Regions from separate parts of the Arthrobacter sp. NPDC057388 genome, predicted to be linked through region 3. Evidence: riboswitches for the same ligand, from Rfam matches in the RefSeq annotation. Region 3 holds a riboswitch; each other region holds the start of a gene.
What was found. A riboswitch is a leader RNA that binds a small molecule or an ion and turns the genes downstream of it on or off. The one in region 3 is predicted to bind cyclic di-AMP.
Positions count from the first base shown of each region.

Region 1 (10,504 bases), on a different contig from region 3:
CTGGGCCACGATGTCGTACACGCCGTCGGCATTCCAGTCGGCAACGAGGCCGGCCTTCAGGCCTGACCAGCCGGCCCCAATCCGGACCCGCGTGCCAAACCCGCCGCGGCGGTCAGCGGGATATGACCACAGCACACCGCTGGAATCCGCCGCGAGTATGTCCGCCCCGCTCCGGACGGTGGGGCGGGCGGCGAAGTACTGTTCCATGGTGGGGATGCCGCGGCTCTTCATGTCGGTGGCGAGCGGAACACCGACGAACCTCAGGTGCCAGGGCTCATACGTGTAGCCGGTGATGCCGGAGTAGCCCTGCGGATAGCGGACGATGAAGCCGTAGCGGTGCGCGTTCGCAGCCACCCAGCGCCCGCCGGGAGTGGCTCCGAAGCATGCTGTGAGGCCGCAGCCGCCGCCTGCGTTGCCGATGTCCGCCGCCAGCCCGGTCTGGTGCTCGCTGTAGCCGGGCCGCGCGGAAATAGTGTCCGCGTACGCCTGCCCGTACATCTGGACGTACGAGTTGTACAGGGCACTCTGGGACGCGTAGGACCGGTAGCCGCTGATCACCTCGAGGGAGTATCCGGCACCGCGGGCACCGGCGAACAGCTGGCCCAAGGCACCTGCCACCTGGCGCCGCAGCAGGTGTCCGCTGCCGTTCCAGCTGACGAGGTCCGAGGGCGCGAACTGCCGGGGGTTCAGCGGGCGCGACTTGTTCACCAGGACCCACGCATCGCTGGGGTTCGAAACCACTTGAGTGGAGAGGAGGTCACCGGAGGGCGCCGCCGAGGCCTGCTGGGCCCCAGCGGAAAGCATGGTGAGAACGACGACGGCGGCAGCGAACCGCCGGGCCGCTGCCCGCCACCGGGCGGGTACAGATGTCAGCATGGCGGCCCTTCCCCAAATTAGACGACGCTGGGGACAAGCCTACCCGCCTGCACCGGTAAGCGCGCGGCCGGATCCAGCACGGCCGGGGCCGGAGTGAGCGGCTGCGGCTAGTGCGCGCGCGGAACCTTGAAGTGCGTAAGCCTGGCGTCCTGCCCGTCCAGTTCAGCCCAGGGCTTCTCTGTTTCCAGCACAGTCAGTCCGCTGGTGGGAAAGCGCGTGGCGGCATCCATGTAGGCATCATGGTTGGAATCCCGGGATGCCAGGTGCATGGCCAGGTCCTGCACGCCGGGCATGTGGGAGATCACCATCAGCGTGGTCACGGTGTCCGGCACATGGTTGATGACCGCGAGCATGCGGAGCGCGGAGGCGCCGTAGAGCCCGTCCTCGAGTTTCGGCGTCGGGGCCTTCTCGCCAAGTTCGCTGCACACCCAGGTGCAGGTCTGCCGGGTCCGCAGCGCGCTGGAACAAAGGATGAAGTCCGGAACGATGTTGTGCTTGAGCAGCCACTTGCCCGCGAGTGGCGCCTCGCGGTGGCCGCGCTCCTCCAGGGGCCGCTCGTGGTCCGCCACGCCGCCCGGCCAGTCGGCCTTGGCGTGGCGCATGAGGACCAGCCGCTTCTTATGGTGCGCACTCATGGCCCTAGCCTATCCCCAGCCACGGAGGCCGGGACCGGATGGCCCCTGAGGGACTAGATCGAGTACTCCGGAGCAGCCCAGACAACGACCTCGGGGTGCTCGTAGAAGCGGTAGCCCTGGCCGCGGACCGTACGCACGGTGTTGGCAAGGCGGCCGAGCTTGGAGCGGAGGCGGCGGATATGGACGTCGATGGTGCGCTCGTTCGGCACTTCTTCGGCGTTCCGCCACAGGCCCTCGAGCAGTTCATCGCGGCCTACGGTGCGGGTGCCGTTCTCCACGAGGTAGTTGAGCAGTTCGAATTCCTTGAACGTCAGGTTCAGGGACTCTCCGTCGAGGTGGACTTCGCGGCGGGCGAGGTCGATCAGGACACCGGAAGGGCGGGGATCCTGGGCAGGCTGCACGCGGGCCGTCTCGGTGCGCTGCCGGGCGTTGACGGTCGGGTCGCCGAAGGTGGAACGGACAACGTCGAGCGCGGAACCGGGTGCGCTGGCCGGGGCCACGGCAACGGCGGCGTAGCTCTCTGCTCCAGTAACCAGGGACTGGGCGTAGGCCCGGATCTCCTGGGCAAGCTTGGCGATCGAGGTACCGGCGGCGGCGGCGGTTTCCTCGTCGATGCCCATGTACAGGACGAACCCGCGGGCGACGTTTTCGTTGGGAACGGGGCGGACCGGCGCGGCGGCGACGGGGGCCACAAGAGGTGTGGGCGCAGTCAGCGGCGCGGCGTCCTCGGCCTGCACGGCGCGGAGCTGGCCGTACGAGTTGGGGTTGTAGCCCTGGGGTGCGTAACCGGGGGCGGCGGGAATGCTGTTTGCCTGGCCTCCCGGGCCGAAGGCGGGCCGGGCGCCGAATCCCTGGCGCAGGCCAGGGGCCTGGCCTGCCTTGTTGGCGTTACGGACTGAGATGTGGACGTATCCGGATGCAACTGACATGTTTGCTTACCTCAATGTGAATGGCCGTCATCGCGGCTCGAATGCTTGGGTCCCCGCAATGTCTGGGGAGGGGCGCCCTACGCTGGGCTGGGGGCGAATGCCTAAAAACTTCGTCGGGTGGTGAAAGTCAGGCGTGCATTCGACAACAGCGCATGTCGGCAGCAGCGGGTGTGCTGGGCCAATATTCTGCGACTGCAGGTGCTGTTGAGTTCTTGTTCACATTTGAAAGTGTGCAACGTAACAATGAAAACTTGCAAGTAACAATGGACGGAACCGTCCGCATACTGAGACAAAGTGCGGGTTTGTGTGGTAAATCACAGTTTTGTTCGCGGCTGGTTTTTTGGCTGATTTTCCTGAACAAACGGTCGGAAAGCATCCCCTGCAAAATATTGTTCGAATATCTGGAGAATAAACATTGAATCTTCAATGACACTCGGATTGCCGAAATCCGGCAGCCCTGATTCACCGGTTGTCCAGCTGTGACGCGGCATGGTCGCGAAATTTTTGGCGTGTGCAGCTTGGGGCCGTGGTCAAATCCGGAACGGACAGCGGCTATGGCGCCCGGTTGCCGTGGGCGCCGCGCCCCCTCCGCATCAGCTGGACTGGCCCGAGCCTGTGCTTCCGCTTGAGCCGGCACCTCCTTCTGACTGGTTTGTGGCAGTCCCGCTCACCTGTACGCTCTCGGCGGCAAATGCCGAACCATCCTTGGCGGCCACAATCCTGACAGTGGCCCCGGTAACGATGTCCGCCACGGTCAGGTCACCGGTGACCGACTGCTGCCGCCGCTGCAGCATGCTGCCCACCGCCGTCTCACTGCTGAGCGTGTACGTGCGCGTGAAGCCGTCGGCGCTCTTTACCGTGACCGAACCCGATGAAACCCCGGACACAGTGCCGAGCTGTGCCACCTTGGTGACGTACTCCCCGTTCTCTTGCACGACGTATTCCGAGTGGACCGCGGCGGAGACTCCGCTGCCCATTCCGCCCAAGCCGTTGGGCGCGAAGTCTCCCCCCTGGCCGGGCACGGTTCCGCCACCCGGCGCCTGCATGCCGCCCGGGCCACCCGTGGAACCGCCATCCTGTGGCGCTCCGCCCTGGGCTCCCCCTTGGCCAAGTCCGCCCTGGCCCAGTCCGCCCTGCGTTCCGGCGGCTGTTCCGTTGGCAGCGGCAGCGTTGCTGCCCAGGCCGTACACGGCAGCTCCGGCCCCAGCAGCCACGATCGTCGCCGCCCCCGCCACCACCAGCCCGCGCTTCATGGACCATGGTTTGCCGCTGGCCGCCGAACCGCCCGCTTTTCCAGTCGGCGCCACTCCCCATCCCGCACCCCAGCCGGCGCCGGGGGGCTGGGCCCGGTCGCCATTCCAGCCTTCGCTGGCACGCCCATCTGTGGGAGCATGGGTCCAGTTTCCAGCCCAGCCGGACGCCCGGGACGTGTCGGCGGAGGCCGTCGTCGGTGCTCCCCAACCATTGCCCGGGCCCGGCGCGGTTTGCGGCACCGGACCCGCCGCGGGCAGGCGGTTCGTTTCGGCCGGCGCGGCGGCAGGCCGGAGACCCGGCGCCTGTTCCTGGGCTGGCCCGTCAGTATGCCCCGGCTCGTACGTGTGCCCGTCCGCCTGCGGCGCGGGAGCCAGAGGTGTGGTTTCCGGAACAGGTGCGTGCTGCTGTCCGCTCATTGCGATCTCCTTTAGGGTGCGGAAGTGTCCGTTCCAGACTGGGAAGCCTTCCTGTGTTTGGGCTGTGCGGCGCAAGAGCCATGGCTGTGACCTGAAATTGGGTACAGCGCACCTGTCAGCTCGCTAGGCTGGGATTCACAGCCGGCGCACAGGATCGCCAAAGCGGCGGCTAAAGACCAGAACGGAGAGTTGTCACATGGCCACTTCGCACTCCATGACCAACAACCTTCCCCAACTGACCCACCCGGACGGCTCCCCCATCCGCGCCCTGGTGGTCGACGACGAGCCAAGCCTTTCCGAGCTCATGAGCATGGGCCTGCGCATGGCCGGCTGGTCGGTCGCCGTCGCTGCCGACGGACCCGAGGCGGTGAAACTCGCCAAGGAGTTCCGCCCGGACGTGCTGGTGCTGGACGTGATGCTTCCGGGGTTCGACGGCGTCGAGCTTCTCGGCAGGATCCGCGCCTTCGCGCCGGAGGTCCCGGCGCTGTTCCTAACCGCCAAGGACGCGGTACAGGACCGGATTGTCGGCCTCGCCGCCGGCGGTGACGACTATGTCACCAAGCCCTTCAGCATGGAGGAAGTCCTGCTGCGCCTGCACCGTCTGGTCCAGCGCTCCGGCGTGGCCGCGATGGATTCGGCTGAGCTCGTGGTGGGCGACCTTGTCCTGAACCTCGACACTCGCGAAGTGACCCGCGCCGGCGACGAGCTGCAGCTGACCGCCACTCAGTTCGAGCTGCTGCGCTACCTCATGGAGAACCCCAAGCGCGTGGTTAGCAAGGCCCAGATCCTGGACCGCGTGTGGAACTACGACTTCGGCGGCCAGGCCAACATCGTGGAGCTGTACATCTCCTACCTGCGCAAAAAGGTGGATGCAGTGCACCCGCCGATGATCCACACGGTCCGCGGCGCGGGCTACGTCATCAAGCCGGCAGAGTAGGCCGTGGCAAACCTTTCCGGGGCCGCCCCCACCCAGCGCCGGAGCTGGCTGAAGCCGGGCACCTGGCATTTGCGCACGCGGCTGGTCCTGGTGGCCATGGCTCTCCTCGTGGCCATCTGCGCTGCCGTCGGCCTCTTCAGCTACGCTTCCATGGATTCGTTCCTGACCCGCCAGCTTGACGAACAGCTCATCGGTGCTGCCAACAGGGCCCGGGACTTTGGCCGGCCGCCGCTCGGCGCCCCCGGCAACAGGCCGGATCCCCTCGATGCCAAGGGCCAGCGGGTGGGCACCCTGGTGGCCAGGATCCAGTCCGGGCAGGTCAGCGCAGGATTCCTCGCCTCCGACGCCAGCCGCCGGACACTTTCGGCCGCCGACAACCAGACCCTTCTGGAGCTCCGCCAGGACGATGTCCCCGTAGACCGTGCCCTGTCCGTCGGGGCCTACCGGCTGGTGGCCACCCAGACACCCTACGGCGACGTAATCGTGACCGGTCTCCCGCTGACAGACAAGCAGAAGACGCTGACGTCGCTGGTCTGGACCATCACCATCGTGTCCCTGGGCGGCCTGGTGCTGATCGGCCTGGCCGGGACGGTGCTTATCCGCCGCACCATGAAGCCGCTGGAGCAGCTCTCCGAGGTGGCCACCCAGGTGTCCCGCCTGCCGCTGGACGCCGGCGAGGTGGCACTCGCCGTCCGTGTCCCGCCGTCGAACGCCCATCCCGGGACCGAAGTGGGCAGCGTGGGGTACGCCCTGAACCAGATGCTGGATAACGTTTCCAATGCGCTGGAAGCGCGGCAGGAAAGCGAGATGAAGGTGCGGCAGTTCGTCGCCGATGCCTCCCACGAGCTCCGCACGCCGCTCACGGCCATCCGCGGCTACACGGAGCTGATGCGGATGACCGAAAAGTTCACCCCGGACGGCCAGCGCTCGCTTGCCCGCGTGCAGAGCCAGTCGGAACGCATGACCGCGCTGGTGGAGGACCTTCTGCTGCTCGCCCGGCTCGACGAGGGCCAGCCGCTCAAGCTCAGCGACGTGGACCTCACGCAGCTTGTGATCGAGACCGTCAGCGACGAGAAAGTCATGGCACCGGACCGGGCCTGGCACCTGGACCTTCCCGAGGAACCCGTGTCAGTCCGGGGTGATGCGTCACAGCTGCACCAGGTGCTGGTCAACCTGCTCTCGAACGCACGCAAGCACACCCCGCCCGGCACCACGGTGACCACCGGCGTCATGCGTTCGGCGGACGGCAGCGCTGTGATAACGGTCACGGACGACGGCGCCGGCATCCCGCCCGAATTCGTGGACAAGGTCTTCGCGCGCTTTGCCCGCGCAGACGCGTCACGGGCAACGCCGGCGCAGCCGGCCATGGCCCGGGCAGCCGCCGCGGCACAGGGTTCTGCCGGGGGCGGCGAAGGCGCTCCGGCCGCCCTTGGCGCCCCCGCATCGCAGGCAATACCGGGGATTTCGCCGGCGGACGCGAGCGTGGCTGCGGCCGAGGGAACCAGCGGCCTGGGACTGTCCATCGTGCAGTCAATCATCGAGGCGCACGGCGGGACCGTGGAGGTCACGTCGCGGCCCGGCCGCACGGAATTCGCCGTCCGGCTGCCCATGCAAGGCGCCGCGCCGTCGCCGTGATGTCCGTTACCTAAATGTGACTTAATCAAAAGCCTCCTGTACCGTCGATAGGGTGCGGCCGCCACGGGAGCCGCATGTCCGGATTGACGCCCAGCTCTGCCGCTTCCCGGATTCCGCTAGTTCAGGCAGAGGCGGGGGAACCAGAGTCCCGGGCTTTCCGCATCAGCCCTTGGGGTGAAGCCGACACGTGATTATTCCGTGCGGCCGGATGACCTCATCCGAACCCGACAGCTAACTCCGCAGGTGTTGAGAGGCAATCCACCATGTCTGAATTTAAGACTCAGGCGCGCCCTGAACGCGCCTCGAACAAGTCTGGCCGCACGACTTCCCGCCCCGGTAATTCCCGGCACCGCGCCGAACCGGCCCGCCCCACTACTGCCTTCGGCCGTTTCGCTGCAGGCCTGCCGTCCTTTGGCCGCCGCGCGGCTGTCCTGACCACCGCCGCGGCGGTGCTCGTGGGGGTCGGCGCCGCAGGCCAGGCGGCCGACCAGGCCGCGCCTTCGGCCGCCCAATCGTCGGCGGCCACCGCTGACGCGGGGCAGACGCTGAGCTTCGACAAGACGCTGATCTCCGCCCTGCCGGCCCCGTCCGCAGCGTCCGTCGCCCCGCAGTCCGTCAGCACGGCAACCGCCAAGGAGGCTGCGGCCAAGGCTGCCGCCGCCAAGAAGGCCGCTGCCGCTAAGGCCGCCGCCGCCAAGGCCGCGGCAAAAGCCGCCGCTGCTAAGGCCACGGCCGACGCCAACGCCGCCGCGGTGGCCAAGGCCGCAGCCGCACAGGCTGCTGCGGCGAAGGCTGCCGCTGCCAAAGCCGCTGCTGCCAAGGCTGCCGCCGCTGCCAAGGCGAAGGCCGCCCCGGTTGCCGTGAACGATCCTGCCGGCGCGCAGGCCTACGCGGCCAGCAAGCTCGGTTCCTTCGGCTGGTCCGCAGACCAGATGCAGTGCCTGAAGCGGCTCTGGACCAAGGAATCGGAGTGGCGCACCACGGCCACCAATGCCAGCAGCGGCGCCTACGGCATCGTGCAGTCGCTGCCCGCCGAGAAGATGGCGAGCGCCGGCGCGGACTACCGCACCAACTACCGGACCCAGATCGACTGGGGCCTGGGCTACATCAAGGAGCGCTACGGCTCCCCGTGCGGTGCGCTGAACTGGCACCTCTCCCACAACTGGTACTGACCGGGTGCCGCGGCCGAATCGGCTGGCGTCCAACGTTTCTGCACCGCTTTAGGGTGCCCGGTTAGAGTGCCGAGGGCCCCGGATCCGCGAGGATCCGGGGCCCTTTCTGCTGCCCGCGCCCTCACGCGGCCGGCAAAGAGGTGCAGAAATGCTGCCGCCTTCCGTCAGGAAACCCGTCCAAGAAGCACTTCCACAGCCCCTGCACAGCTTTGGCCTAAAACCCTCATAACAGCGGCCGCCACTGTTGATGCATGACCATCACTGACCGGGCCTCCGGAACCCCGCCTCACCCACCGCTGCACACCCGGACGCATGCGCTCCACGGGGCCGGCGCGGCGGGGCAAACCCAGGCGCACAGCCTCATCGGGCGCACGCGGCGGTCGCCCATTGACACCTCCGCTGCGGTTCCGGTCCTGGACGTGACCATCCCGGTCTACAACGAAGAGCGCGACCTGGAGGAGTGCCTGCGCCGCCTCCATGCGTACCTCCACGGCACGTTCCCGCACCCGTTCCGCATCACCGTTGCGGACAACGCGAGCACCGACGGAACGCTCAAGGCTGCCGAACGCGTGGCCCGGGAACTCCGTGAGGTCACCGTGGTTCACCTGGAGGAGAAGGGCCGCGGCAACGCCCTGCGGAAAGTCTGGCTGGCCTCGCCGTCGCCGGTCCTCGCCTACATGGACGTGGACCTCTCCACGGACCTGGCGGCGCTGGGTCCGCTGCTGGCACCGCTGATCTCCGGCCACTCGGACCTCGCCATCGGCACCCGGCTGACCCGCAACTCCCGGGTGGTGCGCGGACCCAAACGCGAATTCATCTCCCGCAGCTACAACTTCCTGCTGCAGTCGCTGATGGGCACCCACTTCAGTGATGCACAGTGCGGTTTCAAGGCCATCCGCGCCGACATCGCCCAGCAGATTCTCCCGCACACCGTGGACACCGCCTGGTTCTTCGACACGGAACTCCTGGTCCTGGCCGAACGGTGCGGCCTGCGGGTACACGAAGTTCCGGTGGACTGGACCGACGACCCCAACTCCAGCGTGGACATCGTCCAGACGGCCCTCGCCGACGTCCGCGGCATGGCCCGGCTCAGCAAGGACATGGTGACCGGCCGCATCCCCGTCGCCGAACTCCGCGCAGCCCTGGCCCGCGGCCCGCTCCCGGCAGCCTCCCGCAGCCAGGAACAGAGCCCGGGCGGCAGCCTGTTCGGCCAACTGGTCCGGTTCGGCGCCATCGGCGTCGCCTCCACCCTCGCCTACCTGGTCCTCTTCTACCTCTGCCGCAACCTGATGGACTCCCAGCTCGCCAACCTGCTGGCGCTGCTCACCACCGCGGTGGCCAACACGGCCGCCAACCGGCGCTTCACGTTCGGCATCGCCGGCAACAGCGACGTTGCCCGCCACCACTTTGAAGGTCTGCTGGTTTTCGGGATCGGGCTTGCCCTCACCTCCGGCGCACTGGCGCTCGTCCACAGCGGCGCACTGCCGGGAGGCACGACGCCGGACCGCTGGCTTGAGCTGGCAACCGTCACCGCCGCGAACCTTGCGGCCACGGCCGTGAAGTTCCTGCTGTTCCGGCTGTGGGTCTTCCGGCGGCGGCCAGCCCCCGCCAACGCACCCTTAGATCCCGCCTCCCCCGCCAACGCTCCCCCAGATCCTGCCGCCTCCGCCGCCAACGCTCCCTCAGATCCTGCCGCCTCCGAGGCATCCCTTCCGCACTCATCCCTCCCGACCACAGAAATGACACAGTCATGAGCACCACCGCCACTCCCCCACACCGGACGGCGATACAGAGCCCGGCCGAGGCCGGGGCTGCCCACCCTGCCGCCCCGGAAGAAGCCCGCCGGACAGGCAAGGCATCACGGCTCCTGCTGGGCAGCCAGCCCCGCTGGATCCGCCCCTCGGCGGCAGCGCTGCTGGCGTTCACCGCCGTGCTATACCTGTGGAACCTCGAGGCCACGGGGTACGCCAACTCCTTCTACGCCGCAGCCATCCAGGCAGGCACGAAGGACTGGACCGCGCTGCTGTTCGGTTCCCTCGACGCCGGCAATGCCATCACCGTGGACAAACCGCCCGCGGCACTGTGGATTCCCGCCCTCGTTGGCCGGGTCTTCGGATTCTCGCCCTTGAGCATGCTGGTGCCGCAGGCACTTATGGGAGTGGCCGCCGTCGGACTCCTTTACCTCACCGTCAAACGGATCTCCGGCCCCGCGGCCGGACTTCTGGCCGGCGGGGCGCTGGCGCTCACCCCGGTGGCGGCCCTGATGTTCCGGTTCAACAACCCGGACGCGCTGCTGACCCTGTGCCTGGTGCTGGCCGCCTACCTGACCACCCGCGCCATTGAAAAGGCAGGCTGGAAATGGCTGGCCGCCGCCGGCGCAGTGATCGGCCTGGCGTTCCTGACCAAGATGCTGCAGGGCTTCCTGATTGTTCCCGGCCTTGCCCTGGCCTACCTCTGGGCGGCCCCCACCGGCCTCGGCAGGCGGTTCCTGCATCTGCTCGCCGCGGCTGGCGGCATTGTGATTGTGGCAGGCAGCTACATTGCCCTGTTCCAGCTCACGCCGGCCTCGGCCCGGCCTTACATGGCGGGGTCCGAGACCAACAGCTTCCTTGAGCTGACCTTCGGCTACAACGGCCTGGGCCGCATTACC
Region 1 covers NZ_JBHVBL010000012.1:9,697-20,200, forward strand. Annotated here, with positions in the region: gene ACFUTU_RS08070 (D-alanyl-D-alanine carboxypeptidase family protein) at 1-876, opposite strand, end outside; gene ACFUTU_RS08075 (SixA phosphatase family protein) at 984-1,511, opposite strand; gene ACFUTU_RS08080 (winged helix-turn-helix domain-containing protein) at 1,565-2,440, opposite strand; gene ACFUTU_RS08085 (hypothetical protein) at 3,034-4,110, opposite strand; gene ACFUTU_RS08090 (response regulator transcription factor) at 4,307-5,047, shown strand; gene ACFUTU_RS08095 (ATP-binding protein) at 5,051-6,682, shown strand; cyclic di-AMP (ydaO/yuaA leader) riboswitch at 6,787-6,940, shown strand; gene ACFUTU_RS08100 (hypothetical protein) at 6,946-7,854, shown strand; gene ACFUTU_RS08105 (glycosyltransferase) at 8,106-9,608, shown strand; gene ACFUTU_RS08110 (glycosyltransferase family 39 protein) at 9,605-10,504, shown strand, end outside.
Region 1: another riboswitch for cyclic di-AMP. It lies ahead of ACFUTU_RS08100 (hypothetical protein); the one in region 3 lies ahead of ACFUTU_RS00790 (NlpC/P60 family protein).

Region 2 (10,504 bases), on a different contig from region 3:
CGGACTTGATGATGGTCGATTCCGCGAGGAAGGGTGCCTTGTTCGTGGCCGCGGCAAACTTGGAGCCGAACTCGCCGAAGGACAGGTGCTGCGCCTTCTCTTCCACCAGGCCGAAGCTGGCGACGTCCCAGAATGCGGTGGAGCCGCCGACGCCGAGGACCACCTCGTAACCTTCGGGGGCGCGGAAGAAGGTGCTGAGGCCTTCGCGGACGGAGCCCACGAGGTTCTTGACCGGAGCCTGGCGGTGGGAGGTGCCAAGGAGCGTGGTGGCGGCGGCGGAGAGTGCCTCGATCTGCTCCGGCCTGACCTTGGAGGGACCGGCGCCGAACCGTCCGTCCTTGGGCAGGAGATTTGCGGGGATAGTGATGCTGGTGTCGCTCACAGGGGCTCCAATTTTCGGCATGGAAGTATGGTTCGGCTGGGTCGGGGTGGTGGCCGGCAGGCAACCGTGACCGCCACGAAGACCCTCCTTATTCTGCCCGAAGCGCGGATACCCCGGGAACACGGGCCCGTCATAGTCCGGTCACTGAGACAAAGGCCGCCCCCTGCTTCATGAATTATTCGGACTAATTCAAAATAGGCTAAGCTGGCAGTGGACGCACGGGCAGAGAGCCGGTGCTGCGCCGCCGTCGGATATGCGACCGCCGCTGCAGCCTGCCGGCCCCCGGTGCGTGGGCCCGCGGTACGGTGGGACAGACACACATACTGTGCTCGAGGAGCTGAGCTGAATGACGGATCTGATCGACACCACGGAGATGTACCTTCGCACCATCCTGGAGCTGGAGGAAGAGAACATCGTGGCGCTTCGGGCACGCATCGCCGAACGTCTCCGCCACTCGGGTCCCACCGTTTCGCAGACCATCGGCAGGATGGAACGCGACGGCCTCGTTGTGGTCTCCGGTGACCGCCACCTCGAACTGACCGAAGTGGGCCGCAAGCGCGCCACCGAGGTGATGCGCAAGCACCGCCTCGCCGAGCGCCTCCTGGCCGATGTGATCGGCCTCGACTGGGCCTACGTCCACGATGAGGCGTGCCGCTGGGAGCACGTCATGAGTGAACGGGTGGAGCGCCGGATCTACGAAATGCTGGACCACCCCACCGAATCGCCCTACGGCAACCCGATCCCGGGACTCGCGGCACTCGGCGGACAGCCGGCCCGCCCGTTCGCGGACGGCGTGGTGAACCTGCTCGACGCCATGACCGGCTACGGCCCGGAATCGAAGGTCAGGGTGAGCCGACTGGCGGAACCCATCCAGGTGGAGCCGGAGCTCCTCCTCCAGCTGGATGAGGGCGGAATCCGGCCCGGCGCCGCCGTCTCGCTGGAGCGCGTGGGGGAGTACATTTCGGTGCGCGTGCCCGGCTTTGAGGGCGCCCTTGAGCTGCCGCCGGAAGTGGCCGCGCACGTCTTCGTCCGCGTGGACTAGGTCCCGGCGGGACCCTCCGCGGGCAGCCGTGGGGCCCTTCGTCAATGACCGAGGCTTCTGTCTGACATCTGCAGGCAGGATGACCCACCACTTTTGCACAGCGAATATAACGGAATTATTACTGCGCTCTTTAATCGCCTATAGTTAAACGGCAACGCCGATACAAAAGCGTTACCTGATCTGGAGCCGAACCCTGCCAGCAGATCAGCAGCACGAGTCACCCACTGGCAGGGGCGGGGGAACCACAACCGGCTGTTTCACAGCCTTGGGGTGAAGTCCGCAGCAGCAAGTCCTCTCCGCAGAAGGAATCCTCCCGGGATACCCCTGTGCCGGATTGGCTTGTCATGGCGGACCGGGTCTACGCACTCTCTGACCCGAATCCGACAGCTAACTTCGCAGGCTATCCAGAGAGGAAGCAGTACTTGTCCATGCAGAATGCCCGGGGCCGCCGCCGCGCGACCGGTCCCGCTCCGGAGCCGCGCCCTGCGGAGGCCATTTCCGCGGACCGTCCCCGGGACGCCCAGCGTGAAGCGCGCCGCCGCCGGGGTCCGTTCCGGCAGGTTACGGATTTCGCTTCAGCCAGCGGCGTTGGGCAGAAAGCTGGCGTAGCCCTCGCTGCCACCGGCCTGCTGCTGACTGTTACCGTCCCCGCCACCAGCCCGGTGCTGGCTGCGGGCGAGCAGCAGGAAACGGCATCGGCTTCGGCCGCCTCACCGGCCCAGCCCAAGGTGTCCGCAGAAGCAGCAGCAAAGATCGACTTCAGCCGCACATCGGTCTCCACCACCGGGGACCCGGACGGGAAGCTCAAGCAGCTCCTCAGTGCCCAGTCAGCCGGCAGCATCAGCCGCTCGGCTTCGGTGGGTTCCCTCGGCGCGCCGCTGACCACGATGGTCAAGTCCTCGCCGTTCGGCTACCGCGTCAGCCCGATCACAGGCGGCGCCGGCGAATTCCACCGCGGCCAGGACTTCGCCGCCCAGTGCGGCACGGAGGTACTGGCAGCGGCCAGCGGCAAGGTGACCTTCGCCGGGTGGCACCCGTACGGGGGAGGCAACCGCGTGGTCATCGACCACGGCAACGGCCTGGAAACCACGTACAACCACCTGTCGTCCTCCAGCGTCCAGGTCGGCCAGAAGGTCACCCGGGGCGAAGTTGTGGCCCTCAGCGGGACCACCGGCGCCTCCACCGGCTGCCACCTCCACTTCGAGGTGATGGTCAACGGCGACGTCGTTGATCCCACCGGCTGGCTCTGAGCCAATCCGAGTGAGCACTCTCATTCCCGTGACACGCCGTGACCTGAATGTGACTTTCGCTCCGAACTGCTGTACCGTCTAAACCGCGTCAACTTCGCCGAAGTTGACGCTCTTGAGTGGATTGCCTAACTCTGCCACCGCTCAAGGTCCGTTCGCATTACATCGTCTGGCAGGGGCGGGGGAACCAATTTTGGTCTTCGCAAGAAGGCCTTGGGGTTAAGTCGCAAAGCTTCCCAGGAAGCAGCGCGGCCGGGTGACTCCCATCCGAATCCGACAGCTCACCTCGTAGGCATTGGGAGAGGCTACCTTCGTGTCTTCACGCCACAATGCCGCGCGCCATCGCGCGCAGACGGTTCGTATGAACCCGTTGGACTCCGTGTCCAAGGCGGTTAGCGCCAATGCCGGCACAGTAGGTCGCCAGGCAGCTGTCATCGCAGCTGCTTCAGGACTCATCCTGAGTGTTGGCCTGCCGGCCAACGCAGCCGATGCCAACATTGGTGTTTCCGCCTCCTCGGAGACCGGATCCCAGGCCGCACAGCTTGCTGTGACCGCCGCGCCCACCGCTACTGTCTCCTTCGAGCGTCCTGAAGTCACCACCGTGGCTGCCCCGGTCGCCGAAACCATCGCTCCGCAGTCGAGCGATGAGGGCCAGGCAGCCGAGGCAGGCCAGGCCAGCGACGACGAGAGCACCGGTGGGGCCATGGCCGTCACCGCAAAGTCCGCCGATGGTGCGGCCTCCGCCGCAGCGTCCGGACTGGCTGCAATCGCGTACACCGGCATCGGCAGCCCCTATGTCTGGGGCGGTACCACCCCCAGCGGCTGGGACTGCTCCGGCTTCACTCAGTGGGTTTACGCACAGGCAGGCATCAGCATTCCCCGCGTCAACGCGTGGAACGCCATGAAGCCCACCTCCACGCCTGCTCCCGGTGACCTGGTCATGCAGAACGGCGGCGCCCACGTGGGAATCTACGTCGGCAACGGCATGATGATCAGCGCATTGAACCCCTCGCAGGGCACTCTCCTGCACGCGGTGTCCGCAACGGGCACGTCCGCTTTTTACACCCTTCGCTAAAAATCCGATTCGAGACGGGCCGGCTTACCCCCAAGATGCTGGCGCGTCGATAACCCACGGCCTGCTACCGCGGACCGTGGAACACGAAAGAGAGAAACTTTAATGACTACACGTGCGACCATTGCACGGCACCGCGCCGAGGTCACCAAGACCAACTCGCTGGCTGTCATTGCCAAGGCCGTCGGCGACAACGCCGGTGGTGTGGGCCGCCAGGCCGCAGTTATCGCTGCTGCTTCCGGTCTGGTCCTGACCAGCGGCATCGCCGCCAACGCCGCTGAGACCAACGTTCAGCGCGAATCCGCCGCAGCTTCCACGCTGGAAGTCCAGTCCGCTGCTCCGGCCACCATCTCCGCCGCTTCCAGCATCGCCATCTCCTACGAGAAGCCTGCTGTCTCCACCACCCCGGCTCCCGTCGTCGAGGCCCCGAAGCCTGTTGTCAAGGTGCAGGAAGCCGCGCCCGCCGAGGAAGCTGCGCCGGCTCCGGCTCCGGCTGCTGAGGCCGCTCCGGCTGTCCAGGCCGCCGCTGCCGTGAAGACCGCTGCTCCGGAAGCGCCGAAGACCACCGCCGCGAGCGGCCAGGGTGCTGCAATCGCCGCTGCCGCCTACGCCCAGCTCGGTGTTTCCCAGGACTGCACCGCGCTTGCCACCAACGCCCTCGCCGCAGTGGGTATCCACTACCACGGCTGGCCGGCCGGCTACCTGTCCCTCGGTCGCACCGTGAGCGCCGCTGAAGCGAAGCCGGGCGACCTTGCCTACTACCAGAACGGCGGCATGGGCCTGGCCCACATCGCTGTCTACGTCGGCAACGGCCAGGCCGTTCACGGCGGCTGGAACGGCGGAACCACCGCGCTGTTCAGCGTGAACGTCGGCTCCGGCCCCGTCTTCATCCGCGTCGGCGGCTAAGACAGCCCAAAGCGTTCTGAAGGACCCCTGCCACCCGGCGGGGGTCCTTTTGCATGTTGCGGGCGCACGAATTTTTGGTGACACGCCATGACGGTGCTTGTGTTCGATTCGCTCATCTGCCTAGTGAGTGTTTACTCTTATGGTGTCGATCCATAGCCCGGACATGCAGAGGGCAGCCGGCCCTCGCGCCTCTGCCGGGTGCGGCCGTGAAGAGGTATGTGCATGCGCACTCTCGTTCTGAATGCTGGATATGAACCGCTGGCGGTAGTGACATTCCGCCGGGCGCTGGTCCTTGTGCTCACCGGAAAGGCAAGCGTGGTGGCCGAAGGCGACGATCCTGTCGTCGGGCCCCAGGACATCATGGGCCGTCCGTCCGTGATTCTCCTCAACCGCTATATCCGTCCCCGGTACAACATGATCACCGCGGTGAGCAGGCGCGGTGTGCTCCGCCGCGACGGCCACCGGTGCGCCTACTGCGGCAAAGCAGCCCACACCATAGACCATGTCCAGCCTAAATCCCGGGGTGGTGCTGACTCCTGGGAGAACCTCGTGGCAGCGTGCCTGCGCTGCAACAACGTCAAAGGCGACCACACGCCCGCGGAGATGGGCTGGAAGCTCCGGTTCGATCCGGCTCCACCGGTGGGCACCATGTGGCAGATCAAGGAACTGGAAAAGCCCACACCGGCGTGGGACCCGTTCCTGCTTCCGGAAAGGGCAGCCTGAGTCTTCCAGCATTACGCTGGGTGTTGTGGACTTTGACGCAATCATCCTGGCCGGCGGCCGCTCCTCGCGGCTGGGCGGCTCACCCAAGTCTGCCCTGATATTCGACGGCGCCACCCTCCTTGAGCGGTCCCTCGCAGCCGCCGCCGGGGCCCGGCACATGGTTGTGGTCGGTCCTGAGGCGGCGGCCCTTCCGGCCGGCGTGCTCACCTGCCGTGAGGACCCGCCTTTTGCGGGCCCCGCGGCAGCGATTGCCGCCGGCCTCGACGCACTCCGCGGTGCGGGCCGGGCGGACCTGGTTCTGGTCCTCGCCTGCGACATGCCGCGGGCTGGAGACGCTGTGCGTGCCCTCCGGGCAGCGCTCCCAGGGGGCGCCGACGGCGTCATGGCATCGTCCGCAGAGGGGCGGCTCCAGCCGCTGGCCGGTTTTTATGGCACAGCTGTGCTGGAACGCGCGGTGCGCGCTGCCGCCGCGCGCAATGCCCTGGTGCACGGCTCGGTGTTCGCCCTCCTTGCTAGTCTTGACCTGCAGGCTGTGGCTGTCCCTGCCGGGTCCACCGATGACGTGGATACCTGGGACGACGCGGCCGCGTTGGGAGTAGCTGTCCGGGAGCCGTGAGCCGCCTTCCGGGCCGCCGTGAATTTGGAGGCAGGCATGAAGAGCCAGGACGAGACACTTGAGGAATGGTGCCGTCTGCTGCTGCGGGCTTTTAAGCTCGAGGACGTGGACGTTGACATCAACGAGGTGCTGTCCGTCGCGGGAGTGGCCGCGCACTCAGTGGTGCGTCCGGCGGCACCGCTGACCACCTTCATAGCCGGGCTCGCCGTCGGACTGGCCGCTGATTCGGGCCGGGCGCCCGATGCCGCATCCGTGCAGCACGCCATGGACGTGGCGCGGTCCGTGGCCAAGGCCTATGCCGCCGACGAGGCGCAGTCTGCGGAAGGTTCCCCGGCCGCCGGCTCCGCCGGATCCGCGGTGCCCACCGGGACCCCGGGGGAATGACGGCCGCGCCCGAGCACCGCTCCGCCGGTCCCGGCCCTTCCGGCACTCCGGACTCCTCAGGCGACGCCAGCCTTAACAGTGACGCCGCTGCTGCCGGTGAGGCAGTTGTTCCGGACGTTGCCCCGGATGGTGAACCCGCCGGCGCCGGCGATCCCGCCTCCGGTGCCGGACCCGCCACAGACAGCGAACCCGCCGTGGAGGCGGCCCACGCCAAGCACCTGGATCACACCTGGGAGGAAGCCCGGCGGGCAGCCTTCGACTGTGCCACCCCGATCCCGGCGGCGCCCGTGCCCTTGCGCGACGCCGTCGGACGGACCTTGGCCGTGGATATCACCGCCCGCCAGGACCTGCCGCACTATGCGTCATCAGCCATGGACGGCTGGGCCGTCAACGGAAGCGGCCCCTGGATCCTGGCCGAAGCGGGGCAGAGGCTGGCACCGCACCAGGCGAGCGTGATTGTGACGGGCGGACTCATCCCGCCCGGCGCCAAGGCCGTGCTGCGCAAAGAGAGCGGTGTGATCTCCACAGACGACGACGGCCTGCCTGTCCTGACGCTGGGCGGCACCGCCCGCCCCGGCGAACCGCGCAACGGCCAGCACATCCGCAAGGCTGCGGAGGAGGCCACCGCCGGGGACGTGCTGGTCAGGGCCGGCGCCGTGCTGAATCCCGCCCACGTGGCGCTGGCCGCACTGGCCGGCCACGACGAACTGGCGGTCCTGGGCAAACCGGTGGTGAAGCTGCTGCTGACAGGCTCGGAGGTCGTGGAGCGGGGACTGCCTGATCCCGGACGTGTGCGTGACACGTTCGGACCGCAGCTGCCCGCAGTGGTGGAAATGCTGGGCGGGCTGTGCCGTGAACAGCTCCGGATCGGGGACAGCTACGAGGAGTGGCTGGCAGGCCTCGAGGACACGGGCATCCCGGAGGCACAGAACCTGCCGGCCGACGTCGTCATCACCACCGGCGGCACCGGCGTCTCGGGAACGGACCATTTCCGGCGCGCCGTCGCTGAACTGGGCGGACGGCTGATCATTGACGGCGTGGCCATGCGGCCGGGCCACCCCGCTGTCCTGGCTGAGCTGCCGGACGGGCGGTTCGTTCTGGGGTTGCCGGGCAACCCGCTGGCGGCCATGATGGCCCTTTCGACGGTGGGCGCACCGCTCCTGGCCGCCCTGGGACACGGCAAGCTGCCGCCGGTCCGGGAAGTTCCCTGCGGCACCATGCTCGATCCCGAGCCCGGCCGTACGCGGCTGATGCCCTTCCGGCTCCTTTACGGGATGGCTTCGCCCGCGCAGCACGCCGGGCCCGGCATGATGCGCGGGCTGGCGTCGGCCGACGGTGTGCTGGTGGTTCCGCCGCACGGCGTGCAGCTGGGCGAGATGGTGCCTGCTTTCGCACTGCCGTGGGGCCCTGCCATCCCCGAAACCAAGGCCGCCGGGCCCAAGGCCAAGAGCCCGGCGCGGAAGTCCCCGTCCCGCACAACCAAGCAGGGAGCCCAAAGCGGTCCGGTGGACTGGAGTGCCCTGCTGGACTGAGACCTGCCCGGCTGAGGTGCAATGATGGAGTCATGAACAGCCACTCAGCGCGGAGTACCGCATGGGCCGTGTAACGCAACGACGCAAGGTGCACCGCTACGTCCTGGACGGTTCGGCCGCGGCCCTGGAATTCCCGGTCCGGCACCGTGAGGACGTGCTCGCCGTGGAGGAGCCGCTGGAAATCCGGTTGGGCAACCTTTCCTACTCGGTCACCATGCGCACGCCCGGGGACGACTTTGACCTCGTCGCAGGTTTCCTCGTCTCCGAGGGTGTCATTTGGGATGCCGAACAGTTGATCTCGCTCCGGTTCTGCGCCGGCGAAGACGAAAACGGCGTGCAGACATTCAACGTGGTCGAGGCCCAGCTGCGGCCCGATGTGCCCCTGCCGGACACCGGGCGGCGCGTCTACACATCCAGCTCGTGCGGGATCTGCGGCACCGATTCCATTGAGGCAGTCACGAAGTCCTCGCACTTCAACCCCGCCGCAGACCGGCTCACGGTTCCCGTTGAAACGCTGGCTGCCCTGCCGGACCGGCTGCGGGAAGCCCAGGCCGTGTTCGAGGTGACCGGGGGAGTCCACGCGGCCGGGCTGTTCAGGATCGGCGACGACGGCGGTGCCGAACTGCTGTGCCTGCGGGAGGACGTGGGCCGGCACAACGCGGTGGACAAAGTGGTGGGCTGGGCGCTGCGCGAACGGCGGCTGCCGCTCACCAACACCGTGCTCCAGGTGTCCGGGCGGGCCTCCTTTGAACTGGTCCAGAAGGCCGCGCTGGCAGGCATTCCGGTGCTCGCCGCAGTCAGCGCACCGTCAAGCCTTGCGGTGGAGCTTGCGGAGTCCACAGGCGTCACACTCGCCGGCTTCAGCCGGCGAACCAGCCTTAACGTATACGCAGGTCCCGAGCGCATTTCCACTCCGGCGCCGGTGGCGCAGTAAGGGCGTGGCCTCTTGGCGGCCGGACGCGGACGCAGTAGATTTTATCCATCGAATGGAAGCGCTGATCCGATCCGGCTGCAGCCGAACTGCCCGGACGCAAGCTGACGCGACGCCCATGCCCGCACGAAAGCCAGCACACCCCGCTTCCGCTTTCACGTACTAAAGAGGTACACATTGCACGACGACCGCCGGATCACGGAAGTCCGCCTGGACCGCTTTCTCCGCGAACGGATCACGCCCGCCATCTATGGGCGCAGCGTCCCCCTGGAGCTCACAAGCTGGGACGTTCCCGATGAACCCGTCCCCGTCCTGGAAGCCCTGCGGCAGGATTTCGTGCCGCAGGAACACGGTGCCGCCTGGGGACGTCCGTGGAGCACCAAATGGCTGCGCCTGCAGGGCGAGGTCCCGGAGGCCTGGGGAATGGCGCCGGACACCGAGGTGGAAATCATCGTGGATCTCGGGTTCACCACCGAAATCCCGGGCTTCCAGTGCGAGGGGATCGCGTGGCGTCCGGACGGGACGATCATCAAGGCCATTTCGCCCCGCAACCAGCACATCCCGCTGAAACTGCTGGGCAGCGGCCTGGCGGTCGACTTCTACGTGGAGGCGGCAGCCAATCCCGACGTGGCCCAGGGCTGGAGCTTCGCGCCCACTCCGTACGGCGACAAGGCCACCGCCGGCAACGAAACGCAGTACCGCCTGGGCAGCATCGCCATCGCGGAGCTGAACCGCGCCGTGTGGGAACTCCAGCAGGACGTGCTGACGCTCAGCGGCCTCATGCATGAGCTGCCCACCGAACTGCCGCGCCGGCACGAGATCCTTCGTGCCCTGGAACGCATGATGGACACCATGGACCCGGATGACATTGCGGGCACGGCGGCGGCGGGACGGGCCGCGCTGGCCGAGGTCCTGGCCAGGCCTGCTTACGCTTCCGCCCACCAACTCCTGGCCACCGGGCATGCGCACATCGATTCGGCCTGGCTGTGGCCGGTGCGGGAGACCATGCGCAAGTGCGCCCGGACGTTCTCCAACGTCGTGGCCCTGATGGACGAGGATCCGGACTTCGTGTTTTCCTGCTCCTCGGCCCAGCAGCTTGCCTGGATGAAGGAGTACTACCCGGAGCTGTTCGGGCGCATCCGGGAAAAGGTGACGTCCGGGCAGTTCATTCCCGTCGGCGGCATGTGGGTGGAATCCGACACCAACATGCCCGGCGGCGAGGCCATGGCCCGGCAGTTCGTGGAAGGCAAGAGCTTCTTCCTCAGGGAATTCGACGTCGAATGCCAGGAAGCCTGGCTGCCGGATTCCTTCGGCTACTCCGCAGCCCTGCCACAGATCGTTAAGGCCGCCGGGAGCCGCTGGTTCCTCACCCAGAAAATCTCCTGGAACCAGATCAACCGGATGCCGCACCATACCTTTAACTGGGAAGGTATTGACGGCACCCGCCTCTTCACACACTTCCCGCCCGTGGACAGCTACAACTCCGAACTCAGCGCCCGGGACCTGGCGCATGCCGAGCGAAACTACCGCGATCACGGCTACGGCACCACCTCGCTGGTTCCGTTCGGCTATGGCGACGGCGGTGGGGGACCCACGCGGGAGATGCTCGCTGCCGCACACCGCGCGGCTGACCTGGAAGGCTCGCCGAAAGTCCGGATCGGAACGCCCC
Region 2 covers NZ_JBHVBL010000009.1:88,883-99,386, reverse strand. Annotated here, with positions in the region: gene serC (phosphoserine transaminase) at 1-382, opposite strand, end outside; gene ACFUTU_RS06745 (metal-dependent transcriptional regulator) at 729-1,424, shown strand; cyclic di-AMP (ydaO/yuaA leader) riboswitch at 1,599-1,841, shown strand; gene ACFUTU_RS06740 (M23 family metallopeptidase) at 1,853-2,674, shown strand; cyclic di-AMP (ydaO/yuaA leader) riboswitch at 2,787-2,980, shown strand; gene ACFUTU_RS06735 (C40 family peptidase) at 3,033-3,746, shown strand; gene ACFUTU_RS06730 (NlpC/P60 family protein) at 3,849-4,649, shown strand; gene ACFUTU_RS06725 (HNH endonuclease) at 4,872-5,372, shown strand; gene ACFUTU_RS06720 (molybdenum cofactor guanylyltransferase) at 5,398-5,988, shown strand; gene ACFUTU_RS06715 (DUF6457 domain-containing protein) at 6,025-6,372, shown strand; gene ACFUTU_RS06710 (molybdopterin molybdotransferase MoeA) at 6,369-7,904, shown strand; gene fdhD (formate dehydrogenase accessory sulfurtransferase FdhD) at 7,966-8,838, shown strand; gene ACFUTU_RS06700 (alpha-mannosidase) at 9,013-10,504, shown strand, end outside.
Region 2: another riboswitch for cyclic di-AMP. It lies ahead of ACFUTU_RS06740 (M23 family metallopeptidase); the one in region 3 lies ahead of ACFUTU_RS00790 (NlpC/P60 family protein).

Region 3 (10,504 bases):
GTTTCCCCGGAATCGCTCCCGCTGGATGCGCAGCTGCCCGAGGACCTCCCCTCCGAGGACGCGATCGAGGGCGCCAAGAGCCGATACACGCTGATCGTGGAACTCGCCCGGCGTGAACGGCTCACCGTCCGGCAGCTCATCGGCAGGCTGGGCGGCGGCCGCGGGCACCGCACCTTCTCCGGAACGCCGGAGCAGGTGGCGGACGCCATCCAGGAGTGGTTCGAAAAAGGCGCGGCCGACGGGTTCAACATCATGCCGCCCGTGTTGCCTTCCGGGCTGGATGCCTTCGTGGACCACGTCATCCCGATCCTGCGCTCCCGCGGGCTGTTCCGCCGGCAGTACACCGGGTACACGCTGCGTGAGCACTACGGGCTGCCGCGGCCCGGGAACGCTTTCGCCGCGGCCGCCTCCGGGACGGGAGCCGCAGCTGTTCCGCCGGTACCGGCCGGCGTCTAGCCTTCGTGCTGCCGTCTAGCTTTCCTGCTGCTCGGGCAGGGGTTTGCGGGCCAGCCAGGCCGCCACGATGGCGCCTGAGATGTTGTGCCAGAGGGAGAATACGGCGGACGGCAGGGCCGCCAGCGGCGTGAAGTGAGCGGTGGCCAGCGTTGCCGCGAGGCCGGAGTTCTGCATGCCGACCTCGAACGCGAGTGCCCTGCGCGCCTTGGCGTCCAGGCGGCCCAGCTTGCCGGCCAGGTAGCCGAGGCCCAGGCCAAAGCCGTTGTGCAGGACCACGGCAAGGAACACGATGCCGCCGGCGGCCAGGATCTTGCTGGCGCTTCCCGCCACCACCACCGCCACGATCAGGGAAATAACGACGGCGGAGGCCCAGGGAAGCGCCGGCAGCGCCTTGGCCACGAGCTTCTTGAGGAACAGGCGGGCCAGGAGGCCGGCGATCACGGGAAGCAGGACGGTCTTGACGATGTCCAGCACCATGCCGCCGGCGTCGATGGTCAGGAACGATCCCGCCAGGAACAGCACAAGAATGGGCGTGACCACCGGGGCGATCAGGGTGGACACACTGGCGACAGCCACGGAAAGGGCAACATCGCCCTTGGCCAGGAACGCCATCACGTTGGAGGCGGTGCCGGAGGGTGCACAGCCCACCAGAATCAGCCCCACCGCCAGGGCGGGCTCCAGGTGGAGCAGGGTGGCGATCGCCCAGCCCGCACCGGGCATGATCACGTAGTGGGCCACGATGCCGAGCACCACGGCCCAGGGCCGGCGGGCAACAGCTGCGAAGTCCGGGGGCGTCAGCGTCAGGCCCATGCAGAACATGATGATTCCCAGCAGGTACGGGACCGCCGGGCCGAGGGGCTTGAAGGCACCGGGGAGCAGGAACCCGGCAACTCCTGCCGCCAGCACCAGCAGGGGGAAGACAGTGACCGCGACGCGCGCAATCCTGGCCTCTGCGGCAAGGGCGGGGTTCAGGGGTGCGGCGTCGGCCGCTGTGGCAGGGGGAGTCGGTGCGGAATTTTTTGTTGCCTCAAGCATTCAATAATGCTGGCACTGCCGGGCCGAAACGCCCGAATTCGTGACTGATGTCAGACAAATTGTTTCGTCTCTGGAAACTGCCGGGAGCACTGCGGAGGCTGGCCCCGGGGTGCGATACTGGAGTGCATCGGACGGGGATTCTAGGGGGCCGAATGATCCTGGACACGGCGACACTTCGGATCGCCTTTGCAGCGATGGCCTTCATTCTGGCCCTGCTTTTCTACTTTTCCACCTATCGCAGCACGCGCTCACCCTACAGCGCCTGGTGGTGCGCGGCCCTTCTCCTGTTCCTTCTCGGTGCGGCGTTCTTCCTGATGAACGGCACCCCGCAACAGGTCTGGGCAAACCCCCTGGGCAATGTCCTGCTGATATCCGGTGCGGGCTGCGTTTGGGCCGGCGCGCGCTCCCTTCGCAACCTCAAACCCAGCCCGTGGCTGTCGGTGGCGCTGCCGGTCCTGGCCGGCGTGGCCGCCGCCGTCGACAACCCCGCCACGAACGCCTGGGCAGGGGGAGAAGTGTTCCTGGGGTCCATGGCAGTGCTCATCGGCCTGGCCTCGCATGAACTGTGGCGGCTGGAGCCGGGCTATTCGCGGGTCAGGATCCCCATGGCCATCGCGGCAGGCGGCGTGGCGGCCTTCTACTTCTGCCGGCTGCTGGTTTTCCTGATCAACGGGCAGGACGGTGCCGTCTTTGTTACGTTCTTCGGATCCGCGGTGACCACCATGGTCACCATGGTGCTGCTGGTGGTGGTTTCCTTCAGCATGGCGGGGCTGAGCACTGAGCAGCAGACGAGGGCGCTGCGGACTGTCGCAACGCTGGACGGGCTGACCGGCCTCCTTAACCGCGGCGCCTTCCTGGAAGCAGCCGCCGAGGAGCTGGCCCGCAGCAAGGCCGCCAACAGCGGGGGTTCGCTGATCCTGGCTGATCTGGACCACTTCAAGGCGGTCAACGATACCTTCGGCCACGCGGCAGGCGATCTGGCGCTGCGGGCGTTTGCCGGGGCATGCAGCGCTTCGGTCCGGTCCACGGACCTTGCCGGGCGTTACGGCGGCGAGGAGTTCATCCTTTTGCTGCCCGGCGCCGGCCCCAAGAGCGCGGAGATCATAGCCGGTGAGATCAGCAGGAGGATGGCGGGCCAGCACATCCCGGAGCTGCTGCGGATGCCGACCGTCAGCTACGGCATTTCCGTCTACAACGCCGAAACCGCCGACCTTGACGAGGTGATCGCGGCCGCCGACGTGGCCCTCTACGAGGCCAAGTCGCAGGGGCGGAACCGCACCGTGCGGGGCTGAGCCATGCATGGGTGAGCTGTGCCGTGCGTGGTCGAGCGGCGCAGCAGCGTTCTGCACAGGCAGGCACCGGATCCGGAATGCATGGGGGACAATCCGGACCCGGCGATCCTGACTCGCAGCCGGAGACTGCGGTCTTTCATCAGGCATAGCCAGTGTGTTCCGGCATCCTTGGAGAAAGGTGGGAGCACCTTGGGGGATAGCCGTGTTCCGCCGCCCCCAAGGCAGCGGAACACGGCGGGATTCAGTTTTGGCTGTCAGCCCGTATCAGGCCGCGCGCACGAACGTGACGGGGCCGGTGGCCGTGAGCCAGGACAGCGGGTGGGCCATGGTGGCGTTGATGCCGTTCATGCCGCCGCTGATGACCTTGCCGTTGCCGGCGTAAATGGCCACGTGGCCGGACTGGACCACCATGTCGCCGGGCTGGGGAGTGGAAACAACCTTGCCGTGGTTCAGGAACTGCATCGGGGCGAGGTCGCCCACCCGGATTCCGGCGGCGCCGAGGGCCTTCTCCACCATGGCGGTGCAGTCCTGCGTGATGCCGATCTGGGCGTAGGCCGAGGCCAGCATGGCGGCGTTGACGCCTGCCGCCGCCTTGACCGGGGCCTTCGCGGGTGCCGCCGCCGGAGCCTTCGGCGCCGCAGCAGCGGCCTTGACGGTCACCTTCGGTGCGGCGGCCGGTGCGGCTGCGGCCTTGGGAGCGGCGGCAACGACGGGCGTCACCTTCTTCACCACGGGCGTTACGGCGGCGGGCTTCGCCGCGGGCTTGGCGGCGGCGGGTGCGGCCACCGGTGCCGGTGCCGACTTGACCGCGGTGCGATCAAACTCGATCTGAACGCCGGACGCAGCGTTCAGGGGAGCCTGGACCTGGCGGGCGGCCTGCGGGGCGGCGGCCGGAGCCGGCTGGGCCGGGGCGGCGCCGCCGGCATTGGCGGCCACGGTGCCCGTGAAAGCCAGGCCGGAAGCGGCGAGGATCACGGCTGCCTGGCGGCTGATGCCGGCGTTTGCGGAGGCGATGCGGGTGAACGGATTGGAGCGGGCGGCCGCAGCACGGCGGCCAGAAATAAAGCGGAACGACATGAAGAAGCCTCTCCCGATGCCTGCGAGGTGAGCTGTCGGATTCGGATGGGAGGCACCCGGCCGCGGTCCTGAGCATGGTCAGGAACTGCGCGGCTTCACCCCAAGGCCTGCTGAGTGCGGGCCAAAAAGTGGTTTCCCCGTCTCTGCCGGACATGGGTGTTCGGTTGACTCCTCGGGCTGCGGCAGAGTTAGGCAATCAGCGCGGGAGTGCCCCTTCGGTGAAGAAGGCACGTTTTCCACCGTACGGGAGGCTTTCCGTAATGTCACATTAAGGTAACGGCAGCGTGTCATTCATTTGGAGCTGACCCGCGTCAGGTAAGGGTTGAGCGGTCAAGTAACGTGATTAACCTCACGCTCCGGCATTCAGTTTTCCGGCGAGCCGTTCCCGCATTTGGATGCTGGCTGAGTTAAGGCCAATCAGTTCCACCTCGCGGCCGTGCCTGCGGTATTTCTCCGTGACCGCGTCCAGGACGGCGATGGTGGAGGCGTCCCACAGGTGCGAGGCATGCAGGTCGATCACCACGCCGCCGATGTCCGGCTCGGCGTCGCGGGCGTAGTCGAACTGGGTGTAGAGGTCGTTCGAGGAGGCGAAGAACAGCTCACCGTCCACGGTGTAGGTGGCGACTGTCCGGCCGTTGAGCTCCACTTCCGTCCGCTCCACGGTGGCGAAATGCGCAACCCGGCGGGCGAACATTGCCATCGCTGCCAGAACGCCAACACCGACGCCGATCGCCAGGTTGTGCGTGACCACCACGGTGCCCACGGTGATGAGCATGACGGCGGTCTCCGACTTGGGCATCCGCTTCAGTGTTGCGGGTGCAACCGAGTGCCAGTCGAAGGTGATGGCCGAGACGAAGATCATCACCGCAACGAGGGCTGCCATGGGGATGAGTCCGACGATGTCACCGAGTGTCACCACCAGCACCAGCAGGAAGACGCCGGCGAGGAACGTCGACACCCTGCTGCGGGCACCGGAGCCCTTGACGTTGATCATCGTCTGCCCGATCACGGCGCAGCCGCCCATGCCGCCCAGGAACCCGGTGACGATATTGGCCACGCCCTGGCCCCAGGATTCGCGGGTCTTGTTGGAGCGGGTATCGGTGATGTCGTCCACGAGCTTGGACGTCATGAGGGATTCCAGCAGCCCCACGAGCGCCATGGACAGCGAGAACGGGGCGATGGTCTGGAAGGTTTCCCAGGTCAGCGGCACGTTGGGGATGAACAGTGTGGGCAGGCTTTCCGGCAGCTGGCCCTTGTCCTGGACGGCGGGGACGTCGATCCCGGCCGCCACGGCGAGGACTGTCAGGAGGACGATGGCCACCAATGGTGACGGCACCGCCGTCGTGATCCTGCGGAAGCCGACGACGATCAGCAGTCCCGCGCCGACCAGCGGATACACGGGCCAGGGAACCCCGATCAGCTCCGGCAGCTGGGCCATGAATACGAGGATGGCCAGTGCGTTCACGAACCCGACCATCACCGAGCGCGGGATGAAGCGCATGAGCCGGGTGACGCCCAGGACGGCCAGCAGGATCTGGAACACCCCGGCGAGGATCACCGCGGCGATCAGGTGGTCCAGTCCGTGGCTGCGCATCAGAGGCGCGATCACCAGGGCGACGGCGCCTGTTGCGGCCGAGATCATGGCGGGCCGGCCGCCGACGAACGAGATGGTGACCGCCATGGTGAAGGAGGCGAACAGCCCGATCCGGGGGTCCACCCCGGCGATGACGGAGAACGCGATGGCTTCCGGAATAAGGGCAAGGGCCACCACCAGTCCGGCGAGGGCCTCGGTCTTGAGGCGCCGCGGGGAACGGAGCGTGGCCCGGACGGACTGGAGCTGTTCGGGCTTCATAGAACTCTATTTCTTGGTCTGGCGGTAGCGCTCGATCTGCTTCAGCCGCCGCAGGAGGCTGTCGCGCCGCGGGTGGGGGACGGCGTCGGGCGCCTCAGCGGTGAGGTCGATGTGTTTGGTGCCGTACTGCCACAGCAGGAGGTCATCCAGGAGGCGGTCCGGGCCAGGGGAGTAGCGGTGGTCCAGGGCCTTGCGGACCTCGGTGATCCGGTTGGCGCTGAGCAGGCCGGCGAGCTGCACGGTCTGCTTGAGTCCGTGGGCCGCCAGGAGTTCGGCCGCCCATCCCCAGTCATCATCTACTTTACGGTCTACGTGCGGAAGCAGGGTGCGCCAGACGTCGCGGATGCGGTTGGGGGTGAGCTGGGCTGCGCCCTCGCCGTCCAGGTCCCAGTAGCTGCGGACCTCCTCGTAGCGTTCGTGCAGGTCAGCGAAGGCGCTCTCCACGGTTTCCAGCATGGCGGCGGTGGCGGTGAACTGCCGGTCGAAATGCGGCGTCCAGGCCCGCGGGTCCTCGGCCTTGAACCGGATGTCGTGCTCAATCTCACTCCAGGCGTGCGCGAAGACGGTGCGGATCTGGCATTCAAAGAAGTAGCTGCCGTTGGGCGGTACTTCGGGGTTGAAGACCTGCTGGTAGTTCTTGACGACGTCGTTCTGGATGGTGCGCAGGATCAGGTGCCGGCTGGAGTAGCCGTACGTTCCGGACTCGATGGAGCCGATGTCCTTTTCCCGGTCCCCGCGGCAGTCGAAGAGGTGCCGCTGGCGCTTGATGAGGTTGGCCACCATCGCGTTTTCCGCCGGAAGCTTGGTGATGACCCGGACACCCACCATGTCGTTAAGCGTCCGGAACGGGTCCGGGAACTTCAGGACGCGCGGGCCGCCGGGTTCCAGCGGCTCTTCGGTCCGGGCGATCTTCTCGCGGAAGGAGTCCACCGACTTGGTCCGGCCGGTGACGAACAGCGGATTGACCTCGGTGTCCTTGAGCATGGTCCGCAGCACCTGCAGGACTTCCCGGGTGACAAGCTTCAGGGCCGGCCGGACGCGCTCGTAAAGTTCCACGTTTTCCTGCACGGAGTCGCGCTGCGTGACGTCCAGGCGATCCCAGTTGCTTGCCATGCCTCCAAACTATCAAGGCGGTGCGACGGCAGCGCCCCGGACACCCCGCCACTTCAGCCCCTTCTGCCCCATGAGAGCTACCTCACGGTAGGCTCGGAATATGGCTGTTGTGCGCCGCCGTGCCTGCACTCCCGGATCCCGGGCGCGCGGGCGGCGGCACGGAGGGGCCCGGCGCCCCGTTCGAAGGATCCAAGGAGGATGCAGTGAAGCGGCAGAAGTACACCTACGGTGACCACCCCAGCCAGTGGGGCGAGCTCTTCCTGCCGGAAACACCTGCCGCGCGCAACGGCAAGGCGCCTTCCCCGCGCGGCATTGTTGTGGTGATCCATGGCGGCTACTGGCGCTCGCAGTACGGCGCCGAGCTGGGCGAGCCGCTGGCGAAGGACCTCGCGGCGCACGGCATCGTGGCCTGGAACCTGGAATACCGGCGGGCGGGCAACGGCGGCGGCTGGCCGCGGACCTTTGAGGATGTCCTCGCCGGGATCGACAAGCTCCGCGAAGTGGCGGGCGAACATGACCTTGACCTGAACCGTGTGGTGGCGCTGGGGCACTCGGCCGGCGGCCATCTTGCTGTATGGGCAGCCGGGCGGGACCGGCTTGCGGAACTCGGCGCGGCCGACGCTGACCGGCAGGTCAACAGGAACCTTAACGGCCAGGCCGTCCACCTGACGGGCGTGGTCAGCCAGTCGGGGCTTCTCAACCTCGCGCAGGCGGAGTGGCTGGACCTCAGCAACGGCGCGGTCAGCAACTTCCTGGGCGGCTCCGCCGAGCGATACCCCAAGCGCCACAAGTACGCCGACCCGATGAGCGCCGTGCCCCTCAGCATCCCGGTCTACGCGGTCCACGGCCTGGAGGACGACACCGTGCCGGTAAGCCAGTCCGAGGCTTACGCCACCGCAGCCCGGGCAGCCGGCGCCCCGGTCCAGGTGGTCAGGGTCCCCGGTGACCACTTCGCGCTGATCGACCCCAAGGCGCCGTCGTACCGTAAGTGCCGGGAACTGGTGCAGGAGCTGCTGCAGCTTTAGGCGCTGCTGTGTGGGCGGGCAACGGCCGGCCACACAGCAGCGCGGGAACTCCGCGGGCATCCGTTCGTTGTTGATTGGGGCTTAGTGGGTCTATCCACTTCGGCGGTAAGTATGCTTATCATCAACCGCGATTGCCGCAGACGCCACAACGGAGGGACCTTGCCTTGTCTGATCTCACTGCCATCGCCCTGATCTGCACCCTTACGCCCTCGCCGGAACCCTCCAGCAGCGAGCTCATGGCCAACCACGTGCTGGAGGAGCTGGCCAGGAATGGGGTCGAGACGTCATCCGTCCGGGTGGTGGATCTGGACATCAAGCCGGGCGTGGACGTGGACATGGGCGGCGGTGACGAGTGGCCGGCCCTGCGGAAGAGGATCCTGGCCGCGGACATCCTGCTGCTGGCCACGCCCATCTGGATGGGGCACCCCTGCAGCATCGCCCAGCGGGTGGTGGAACGGCTGGATGCGGACCTTCAGGAAACCGACGATCAGGGCCGGCCCATCATGTACGGCAGGGTGGGGCTTGTGGCGGTGGTGGGCAATGAGGACGGCGCCCACAAGGTGGTCGCGGACATGCAGCAGGCGCTCAACGACGTCGGCTTCTCGCTGCCCGCCCAGGGTTCCACCTACTGGGTGGGCGAGGCGATGCAGACCGTTGACTTCAAGGACCTTTCCGAGGTTCCGGAGAACGTGGCCCACTCGATCACCAGCATGGCCCGCAACGCGGCGCACCTGTCCCGCCAGCTGCGCGCCGCCCCCTATCCGGCCGATGGGCAGGACCCCGGCGATGGGTAGGGACCAGCGAACGAAGGCGCCGAAATGGACGCTTGTTGCTCCCCGCGCCGGCATGGAGGACGCTTGTAGGTGGGGGCTGAGGTACTTTTGCTTGTTACGATCCCGGGTTTCACTAGGAGATACACGTGGGTGAACCCATTTTGCGGTGGACAGCTTGATCCGGCTGAGAAAGCTGGCGCGCGCCGCGTCTGTCCTGACCACTCCCCTCGCGCCGGAGGACATTCTCGCGCTCTTCGACCCGGTGTTTTCGGCGCGGCAGCTGCGCGGCGTGGTCACCAAAGTTGTCCCCGAAACGCCTGACTCAGCCACCATCCATTTCCGGCCGGGCCGCGGCTGGAAGGCCCACAAAGCCGGACAGTGGGCACGGATCGGCGTGGAGCTCGACGGCGTCCGGCACTGGCGTTCCTACTCCCTCAGTGCCCCGGCCGGCGAGGACCCCGCCATCACCGTGAGCGCCATGGGCGCCGTCTCCGGTGTGCTGGTCCGGAACACCCGGCCCGGCGACGTCCTGTTCCTGGCCCCGCCGCAGGGCGACTTTGTCCTCCCCGAACATCCGCGTCCGCTGCTGATGCTCACCGCCGGCAGCGGCATCTCCCCGGTGATGTCGATGGTCCGCACCCTCGTGCCGCACCGCCCCGATGCCGACGTGGTGCTCATCCACTCGGCGCGCCGGCCGGAGGACAGCATTTTCCGCGAAGAGCTCTCCGAGCTCGCGGACCAGTTTCCCAACTTCCGCGTCACGCACTGGTACACGGGGGAGCGCGGCCGCGTGGATTTCGGCTCAGCCGCCGCGCTGGATACCCTGTGCCCGGACTGGCGCCGCCGGGCCGCCTACGCCTGCGGTCCGGAAGGGTTCCTCGACGACGCCGAGGCCCTCTGGGCCGCGGAAGCGGCCACACACCCCCGGGCCGCCGGTACGTCCGGCAAGGACGGGGCCACGGGCCCCTTCGCGGCGGACCCCGTCAACCTCATCATCGAACGCTTCAACACCAGCCTGCTGGGTGGTGTTGGGCACGACGGCGGCCTGGTCACCTTTGAGGCATCCGACCGTGAGGTGGAGGCCGACGGCGATACCCCCCTTCTCGACGTCGGCGAGGACGCCGGGGTCCTCATGCCCAGCGGCTGCCGCATGGGCATCTGCCACAGCTGCCTGCTGCCCCTGCGTGCAGGGCAGGTCCGGGACCTGCGCACCGGTGAAGTCCACGGTGAACCGGGCCAACTAATCCAGACGTGCGTTTCGGCAGCCGCCGGGCCCGTTAACCTCGACATCTGAGGAGCATCACCAGCATGACTGCAATATCCGATCGCACAGCCGCGAGCACCACGACTACCGGGAGGGCCGCCGCGAAACCGCGCCCGGGGGCACTGGCAGCCTCCGGCCGGCCCACTGTGCGCCCGCCCGCCGCAGCGCACCTTTCCGATGAACAGGTGGCAGAGCTTGGCCGCGAGCTGGACGCCATTCGGGATGACATCCTCGCCAGGCGCGGCTCCTCCGACGCCGCGTACATCCGCGGGATGATCAAGATCCAGCGCGGGCTGGAGATCACGGGCCGGGCAGCGCTGCTGGGAAGCCGGGACAAGAAGGCCTGGGTCCTGGGCACCGGCCTGCTCAGCCTCGCAAAGATCCTGGAAAACATGGAGATCGGCCACAACATCCTCCACGGCCAGTGGGACTGGATGCGCGACCCGGACATCCACTCCACCACCTGGGAGTGGGACTTTGTGACCCCGGCTCGTTCCTGGCAGCACACCCACAACGACCTGCACCACCGCTGGACCAATGTGGTGGGCAAGGACAACGACGTCGGATACAACCTGCTGCGCATGGACGAGGACCAGCCCTGGACGCCCCGCGCCCTG
Region 3 covers NZ_JBHVBL010000001.1:172,628-183,131, reverse strand. Annotated here, with positions in the region: gene ACFUTU_RS00805 (LLM class flavin-dependent oxidoreductase) at 1-456, shown strand, start outside; gene ACFUTU_RS00800 (bile acid:sodium symporter family protein) at 472-1,491, opposite strand; gene ACFUTU_RS00795 (GGDEF domain-containing protein) at 1,644-2,783, shown strand; gene ACFUTU_RS00790 (NlpC/P60 family protein) at 3,048-3,860, opposite strand; cyclic di-AMP (ydaO/yuaA leader) riboswitch at 3,864-4,029, opposite strand; gene ACFUTU_RS00785 (SulP family inorganic anion transporter) at 4,210-5,712, opposite strand; gene ACFUTU_RS00780 (GTP pyrophosphokinase family protein) at 5,719-6,825, opposite strand; gene ACFUTU_RS00775 (alpha/beta hydrolase) at 7,029-7,850, shown strand; gene ACFUTU_RS00770 (flavodoxin family protein) at 8,015-8,644, shown strand; gene ACFUTU_RS00765 (ferredoxin reductase) at 8,799-9,917, shown strand; gene ACFUTU_RS00760 (fatty acid desaturase family protein) at 9,932-10,504, shown strand, end outside.